Regions from separate parts of the Vibrio glycogenivorans genome, predicted to be linked through region 1. Evidence: riboswitches for the same ligand, from Rfam matches in the RefSeq annotation. Region 1 holds a riboswitch; the other holds the start of a gene.

Region 1 (4,214 bases):
ACTGGTCGATGAAACACGCTCACTAAGTGCATCCCCCAAGGGCTTGCTCAAAATTGGCGCGACGGTGGCGGTGGGCTCCAAATTTCTTGTTCAGTATTTAAACGAGTTTCTCGAGCTTTATCCCGATATTCGTATCCAGCTTATCACCACTGTCCCTGGTCAAATTCCCGAGATGAACCTTGATGTATTTATTTCTCGTGAGCTAGAGCAACTTAATTCACTCAGCGTGAGACAAACTCCCCTTTTAGAACGCCAGGTCGGTCTCTATGCTGCACCACGCTATATTGAAAAATATGGCCAGCCCGAGTCGCTTGACGATCTCCAACAGCATAATGTGCTTATTTGGGGCGAGCGTCCTGAACGGGAATATCGGATCTCAAACAACAAACGTCTGCTGGTCAGTGGTAACTTCTCTACCACCAACCCCGAAGCCCTTTTTTATGCAGGAAAGGCAGGGATGGGAATTATGATCGTCAGTGAGTTTATGATTGAGCAAGAAGTTCAGAGTGGTCAGTTAATCCGCCTACTGCCGAATATCAGTGCCGAGGAGCAAACCATTTACGCTTACTACCCCAAACTCGATTACGAGCACGCGCGGACACGATTATTCGTCGATTACCTCAAGCAACGCCTCGTCAAGACGCACATCAGCGCTAATCCGTAAAAATTACCGGTCATTACATAAAGAAAAGCCGCTCGACAATATCGAGCGGCTTTATACATTCAGGGTTTAAGCTTGATTAAGCTTTAGCACAGCTCGCCATTTTTGACTTAGACAGTGCTGATAGCGCAAAGCATACCGCAACAAACGCTACTGTGGTCGCAACAAACGAGATTGCGATTGAAGAGCTAAAGCCTAGCGTAATGTAACCAACCGCTGAGATCACAGCCACCGATACCGCATATGGTAGCTGAGTTGCCACGTGGTCAATGTGGTTACAACGCGCACCTGTCGAAGACAGAATTGTTGTATCCGAGATTGGTGAGCAGTGGTCACCAAATACCGAACCACCAAGCACAGCACTTAGCATTGGTAGCATCAGGGCGATGTCCGTTGCTGCTGCCATATCACCGGCGATTGGTAGCATGATGCCAAACGTACCCCAAGAAGTACCGGTTGAGAAAGCCATTACACCAGCCAGCAAGAATAGAATAACTGGTAGCCATTGTGGACCAATATTGCCTTCTACCAGCGTTGATAGGTAGCTACCCGTGTTCATATCGCCAATAACAGAACCGATTGTCCAGGCAAACACAAGAATCAAGATCGCGCCAAACATTGACTTAGCACCAACCCAAAGCGCATGACCGATTTCAATGGCAGCCATACCTTGTTTGAAAACCGTCACTAGAGCAACAACCAGACCAATCACACCGCCGTAGATCAGTGAACGACCCACATCCGTGTTCTCAAAGGCACCAAGGAGACTGAAGGCCTCACCTTCTGCCGCCAGCTCTTGACCACCGGTGTACAGCATAGCAACAACCGTCGCTGCGATAAGCGCAAGGATAGGCAAAATAAGGTCAGAGACTTGACCGTTCTCGCTTGGCTCAATACCCAGGTCTTCGTTAAGCTCTTCTTTTGCTGACTTGTCATCCTCAAAGCCATGGCCTTGTGACGCCTCAATCTCATGCTTACGCATTTGACCAACGTCAAGTTGGAACCAAACTACGGCAAAGACCATCAATAGCGCAAACACAGCGTAGAAGTTCATCGGGATCATACGAACGTACGCGCCGATTGCCGAGTACTCTGTAATGCCATGCGATACGAGAATACCCGCGACGATGGTCATGATGTAAGCACCCCAACTTGAAGCTGGCATCAGTACACACATAGGTGCTGCGGTTGAATCAAGAATGTAAGCTAGCTTAGAGCGAGATACGTAGTAGCGATCGGTCACCGGGCGAGAGATCGCGCCAACGGCTAGGCTATTAAAATAGTCGTCAATAAAAATGAATACGCCTAGAAATGCCGCTAGAAGCTTAGAGCCACGCTTGCTCTTAACTCGAGATTGAGCCCACTCGGCAAAAGCACGAGTCGCACCGGAAAGGGTTAGCAATGCGGTCATCATGCCAAGGAGCACAAGGAAGCCGACAATACTCATATTCCACTCGTTGATGCCGCCGTCTTCAACAAATACACTTGAAACTACCGAGCCTACGTAGCCAGCAGAAGCTGACAAAGAGTAGCCGTTAAGCAGCAGTGCACCAAGCACAGTACCGACACCAAGAGAGAGTAAAACGCGACGGGTTACAATCGCTAACGTGAGAGCTACCAAGGCTGGTATTAATGACATCGGAGACGATGCAAAATCGATTAAATTCATGATCTTCAAAAACCAAATTCATTGTAGTTATGTGGTCAGAGATCTACTGTAGTGAAACCAGCACCAATAAGTGATGCCTAGAGATAAGAAAGGTAGGCGAAAGCCTGACCCAACCCCACAGTAGCGCTCCATAGTAATTTCTACCCCACATACCTTGTGAGTATAGACTATGGCAGTGTTGCGTCTTTCGAGCACAACCCCAGCAAACTGCCTTGATGAGCAAGTCTACTTCGGCGATAGAGCCTTTCACGCTGGTTCTTTGGCATCACCCCAACCAACGCTAGTGATCTACTATCGCGCCTCTACCGCTTGAGCTTTAAAATTAATCACCTCGCAAACAAGCGTTTACAACAGATTTAACATGCTCAAGCATTAGGTGCAGGCCATTCTACTTATGGAATTTTGATTTGCAACACATTATTCCGACATTTTACCAAGATAATTATCAGATCACCTAACTATTGCACTCAACGTGCTACAGATAAGAAACCTTCCTTAAGCGTTCTATTAACCAATGACCAACTTGAGGCAAAAACATGATGACCCAACGCACCACACTACAGTGATCGAGATCACATTTCTTGTGAAAACTGCAGGCTATTCCCTACTTCTGGTTTAAGAAGGAATTATTTTAGTCGTTTGGTTTGTTTTGAGACATTTTGTACAAAAATCACTCAAACGATAAGATAGAAAAGTCACTACAGGATGTTTTAGTGCATTAGTTCACTACTGCTGGAACATTTTTTACTCTCTAGTGTCAATAAATAAAGCAATTATTCTAACTTTTGCGACAATAAAAGCGCGATTTAGATTGCGAAATTTTAATCTTTCTATAGTATGCGCGAATATATTGTCTATATATTATTGTCACACTCTAATATTGGGTATATGATATTTAATGTTGACTTAATTAATTAATGGGAAGAGTCATGTCGGAACTAACTAAAACACTACTTAATATCCGTAGTCTTCGTGCCTTCGCACGTGAACTAACTCTAGAGCAACTTGAAGAAGCGTTAGAAAAATTTACCCTTGTTGTCGATGAACGCCGTGACGCGGCAGAAGCAGAACAAGCTGCAAAAGCAGAACAAGAAGCAAAACTAGCTGCTATTGCTGAGCAAATTTCTAAAGATGGTATCGACGTTGAAGCATTAATTTCTGCGTTGTCTGGTGAAGCGACTAAAGCTAAGCCAAAAGCCAAACGCGCACCTCGTCCAGCAAAATACAAATATGTAGATGCGAACGGTGAAGAGAAAACATGGACAGGCCAAGGCCGTACTCCATCTGTTATCCAAGCTGCGTTGGATGAAGGCAAGTCTCTAGAAGATTTTGCAATCTAAATTTTCAAGTTGCACTTGATATGAAAAAAGGCTCATTAATGAGCCTTTTTTAGTATTTTGCGCACGCAATTTGGTATATGAACAAAATAAGTAATATTTACTAATTTCTGACAAAGGACCGACAATAGTGAGTCGCGACTATAGCTCGTAGCAACTCACGTGGTAACCCTTAGTATCTTGCGGTTATACAATTGGTTTTTGAGCGCGCTGAATAAGTTTTAGCAATACATTATCCACCACTTCACCGGTGACACCTACCAACTTATCAGCCAATTTTTTCTTCTGCACATATTGAACCTGTAGCACAGTTTTGTCTTTGCATGCTGCGACAATAATATCGTCAGAGGTGGTAATTTCGTCCACAAGTCCCTTTTCTTTTGCGGTGGTACCAAACCAATGCTCACCCGTTGCAACGCTTGCAAGGTCGAGGTCTGGACGACGTTGGCGAATATAATCCTTAAACAAGTCATGGGTTTCTTCTAGCTCTTGCTTAAACTTATCTCGCGCTTTATCCGTGTTCTCTCCAAACATCGTCAATGTGCGC
Region 2 (4,214 bases), 710 kb from region 1:
TCAGCTAGTTTCATTACAGAGAATGGATCCACTTGGGGCTAGGTTAAGATCGTGAAGTGACTCGCAAAGTTGGTATAATGCATTTTTGTGCATATCAGGCTGCTGCAGCGTAGCAGTCATCTGACATTGCTTGAGTTATGAGGCTTGGCTGGTGGTTCTCAGCGAAGAGGCGCTGCAGTCAACGCCTCTTCATAGCTTTAAGTGGCTGTTATTACTTTTCAAACAGCTCTTGGTGAAGTTTTTGCACCGCTTGCTTAGCTACTGACTCATGGAGTAAGAAGCACAGGTTGTGTTGGCTAGCACCGTAGCAGATCATGCGTAGGTTAAAGTCTTCCAGTGTGCCAAAGACCTGCTTTGCACAGCCTTTTGAAGCGCTCATGTTGTTGCCGATAAGCGCAACTACGCTTAGGTTGTGCTCCACCTCTACATGACACATCTCTTCTAGCTCTTCACGCGCAGCGACAGGCAGTTGTGGTGCACCACCTGAGGTGTCGGTTTGATCAAGGGTCAACGACACACTGATCTCCGAGGTGGTGATAAGATCGACCGAGATCTTATGCTTGGCTAGGATCTCAAACACCTTGGCGAGGAAGCCATAGGCGTGGAACATTTTAGCACTGCGTAAGGTCACCATGGTCTGATTACTGCGCAGGGCGAGTGCACGATACAGCGGCGAGGTTTCAGCGTAGTGGCGGATCCAAGTTCCACCTTTCTCTGGCTCGCGTGATGAGCCAACAAACACGGGAATATCATGGCGCAGAGCTGGAACCAGCGTTGATGGGTGAAGGATCTTCGCGCCAAAGTTGGCCATTTCCGAGGCCTCACTGAAGCTGATCTCAGCGATAGGGGCGGCATTGGGTGCGATACGAGGGTCGGTGGTGTAGATGCCTGGAACATCGGTCCAGATTTCCAGTCCTGATGCCTCAACGGCCTCTGCGATGAGGGCGGCACTATAATCACTGCCTCCACGGCCTAGCGTCGTGGTATCCCCTTCATCATTTGAGCCAATAAAGCCCTGGGTCACTACCACCTGCTCACGACACAAGGGGACCAACTTCTCCTTGGCAAGCGTGGCGGTTTGTTCAAGACTTGGCTCTGCACGACCAAAGTTGCTGTCGGTTTTGAGCACTTCGCGGATATCAAAGCGAACCGCATTGATGCCTTGCTCGCGCATCAGTTGGGCGAGGATGTGGGTTGACATCAGCTCACCACACGCAACCAAATGATCGGTTAGTTTAGTGCTAGATTGGATAGAGGCAGCCTCAGCAAGGCTAGTAATGGTATCCAGAATAGCATACACCTCAGCGGCAGCCTCATCTGCCTGATTGAGTTTTGCCAGGATAGCTTCATGAATATCGGCGATTTGCTGCAGGATCTCGCTGCGCTGTTGTTGCTCAGGAACACCATTGGCAAGTGCCACCAACAAGTTGGTTACGCCAGAGCAGGCACTACTCACGACAAGTCGCGTTGATGGGTGGCTCTCGATAATCGCTGCACAACGACTCATGGCGTCAAAATTGGCTACGCTTGTTCCGCCGAATTTGGCGACATTAAATGTGCTCACAGTTGGTCTCCCTATACTTCAAAAAGATTAAACTTCCAGTGTGTTTGAAGAGGGAATGGGTGAGCAGAGGGTGAGAAAAGTGTCGTCACGACCTCAGAAGCTCATCACCAGACTGAGCTGATGACAGTTGAAGGGATTCAGCCCATTCAACCGACAGGAGAATCTCGCAAAAAATTCCTATCTCGGCGCTACTCCCCCTCGGTAAATAGTATCGGAATTGCGATTCCACTATATACCTGCCTGGGCAGCGCTCCTCTTCTGTTCTATGTCGATCATTGAACGGCTTTGGTGCAAAAATGTCAATCAATATTTGAAGTTGTCAGCAGTTTTGCTATTTGCTCCCAATAGCTTGGCTAGGAGCTCTATACTTAACTGTCCAATTTTCTTCCTACCTGGTCGATGCCTTAGCGGCGTGGCTGGTTTTACAACAATAAATTTCAATGGAGTGATGTATGTCTATCCAAAGCTTTATTCCCCCTCGTCGCGTCTTGATGGGACCTGGCCCATCAGACATCTCACCACAGGTCCTTCAGGCAATGAGTCGACCAACGATTGGTCACCTCGACCCACTCTTTATCCAGATGATGGATGAGCTTAAGAGCCTACTTAAATACGCTTTTCAAACCCAAAATGCGTTTACCATTGCGGTATCGGCTCCCGGTAGTGCCGGTATGGAGGCTTGTTTTGTCAACTTAGTCGAGCCAGGCGATAAAGTCATTGTTTGTCGCAATGGGGTATTTGGTGAGCGGATGCGAGAGAATGTTGTCCGTGCTGGTGGTGAGGCGGTAGTGATAGACGATGACTGGGGAGCGCCCGTCTCTGTGAGTAAGGTAGAGCAGGCACTGTTAGAGCATTCAGATGCTAAAATCTTGGCTTTTGTGCATGCAGAGACATCGACCGGCGCCGTCAGCGATGCACAAGCCTTGGGTGCACTGGCTAAACGTCATAGTATGTTAACCATAGTCGATACCGTCACCTCGCTTGGCGGTGTGCCACTCAAGGTGGATGAATGGCAATTGGACGCGGTTTATTCTGGAAGTCAGAAGTGTCTATCCTGTGTGCCCGGCCTCTCTCCACTAACCTTCTCACCGGCAGCTATCGAGAAGATTCAATCACGTACTCATGCTATTCAAAGCTGGTTTCTCGACCAAAGCCTAGTGCTGGGTTACTGGAGTGGAGAGGGTAAGCGTAGCTATCACCATACTGCACCGGTGAATAGTCTTTATGCACTGCACGAGTCACTAGTCATGCTCAAAAATGAGGGCCTAGAGCAAGCCTGGGCGCGTCACCAAGCAATGCACGAAAAGCTAAAGCAGGGGCTTGAGAGCCTTGGTTTTACATTTGTGGTTGATGAGGGGCACCGCCTGCCACAGCTTAATGCCGTTTACGTACCAGAGGGCATCGATGAAGCGCAGGTGCGCTCAGAGCTACTTAATGAGTTCAATCTTGAGATTGGGGCTGGTTTGGGCGCGCTTGCTGGCAAAGCATGGCGGATTGGCTTGATGGGCTACGGTGCCTCAGAGCAAAACGTCGCGCTATGTCTAAAGGCCCTTGAGGAGAAACTACGCTAGGTTTCTTGCTGGCGCCTCCTGCGGGCGCCTCCTGCGGGCGCCGCTAAACATTGAATTTGGTGGCGCTTGGCGATTTTTCTTATGCCGTCACGGTTGCAACTCTGGATCAATAACAGAAGCGCGGATAGGAGCGGTGCGACTTTGGGCTGGAAAAGCCAGCCTTGGATACAAGAGTTCGGCTTCAGTGCGTACCTGCTTAGCTTTGCGCTCATCCCCCATTGCGGAATACGCCAATATCAAGTTCTTATACAGCTCAGGCCTTGGTTTGCGTTTGATCATATCAAGTGACCAGTTTACGTAGACTTGGGTGTAGCCATGGTCACCCGTCTGCAGGCCAATATCAAAATAGGTGCTGTAGATGGCCCATTGATAACGCTCTGTCCATGCATACGGATTAGAGATTCGCTCTAGGATCTTAGGGTCTTTAGGCGAAGACTGCTCAAACTGAGTCAGGACATGGTTGGTATGCATAGCACTGACCATGTAGGTCACTGTGGTAAGAGGAACAACTAAGCAGCTTACGCGTAACCCAGCTTTGATCAAGGGTGAAAAGTGGGCGTGTCTTAGCTTGCTTGTGCGCTGGTCAACCCAGTACAGCAAGATGATCAGAACGAGCCAATGGATCGCTGAGTGGTAAAATGGATATTCAAGCTGGGAGTGGAGCAATATCGGCACAAAAAGCGCCAGTAGGGCAAGACGAGTCCCCGGTTTTGCCTGTCTGATCCGCGCTACGGTCAGTAGGGCAACCAGTAAGAGCCCAAGTAACGGGACAATCCCACCTTCAATCCCCCACAACAAGATCTCGTTGTGAGGATGGTCCATCGCCGGTAAGCCAGGTTGATACTTATGGTTGATTTGATGCTGGCGCGCTGTATACAGGGTGTATTGCGATTCAAATCGCCCATAGCCCCAGCCTGTAAACGGCTTCTCAATCATCATATCCATGGCTTGAGAGTAGATATCTTGTCGGACATCTGTCAGGGTCACTTTTTGCGCAATAAACTCAGTCTTGTGTTGATGCTGGCTCGCGACAAAGCCGAGTCCGGTGCCAATCACGACCATCGCCAGCCAAGTTAAGG

What was found. Region 1 has a riboswitch for lysine ahead of ACSTTG_RS01475 (Na+/H+ antiporter NhaC family protein). Riboswitches for the same ligand answer to the same signal wherever they lie in the genome.
Region 2: linked by a shared signal. The riboswitch ahead of lysC (lysine-sensitive aspartokinase 3) and the one ahead of ACSTTG_RS01475 (Na+/H+ antiporter NhaC family protein) in region 1 are both predicted to bind lysine.

Annotation. Positions count from the first base shown of each region.
Region 1 is NZ_JBPVIS010000001.1:336,500-340,713, forward strand. Features, by position in the region: gene ACSTTG_RS01470 (LysR family transcriptional regulator) at 1-664, shown strand, start outside; gene ACSTTG_RS01475 (Na+/H+ antiporter NhaC family protein) at 741-2,330, opposite strand; lysine riboswitch at 2,444-2,643, opposite strand; gene ACSTTG_RS01480 (H-NS family histone-like protein) at 3,260-3,670, shown strand; gene sohB (protease SohB) at 3,854-4,214, opposite strand, start outside.
Region 2 is NZ_JBPVIS010000001.1:1,047,040-1,051,253, reverse strand. Features, by position in the region: gene lysC (lysine-sensitive aspartokinase 3) at 212-1,564, opposite strand; lysine riboswitch at 1,654-1,830, opposite strand; gene ACSTTG_RS04595 (pyridoxal-phosphate-dependent aminotransferase family protein) at 2,017-3,135, shown strand; gene ACSTTG_RS04590 (PglL family O-oligosaccharyltransferase) at 3,223-4,214, opposite strand, start outside.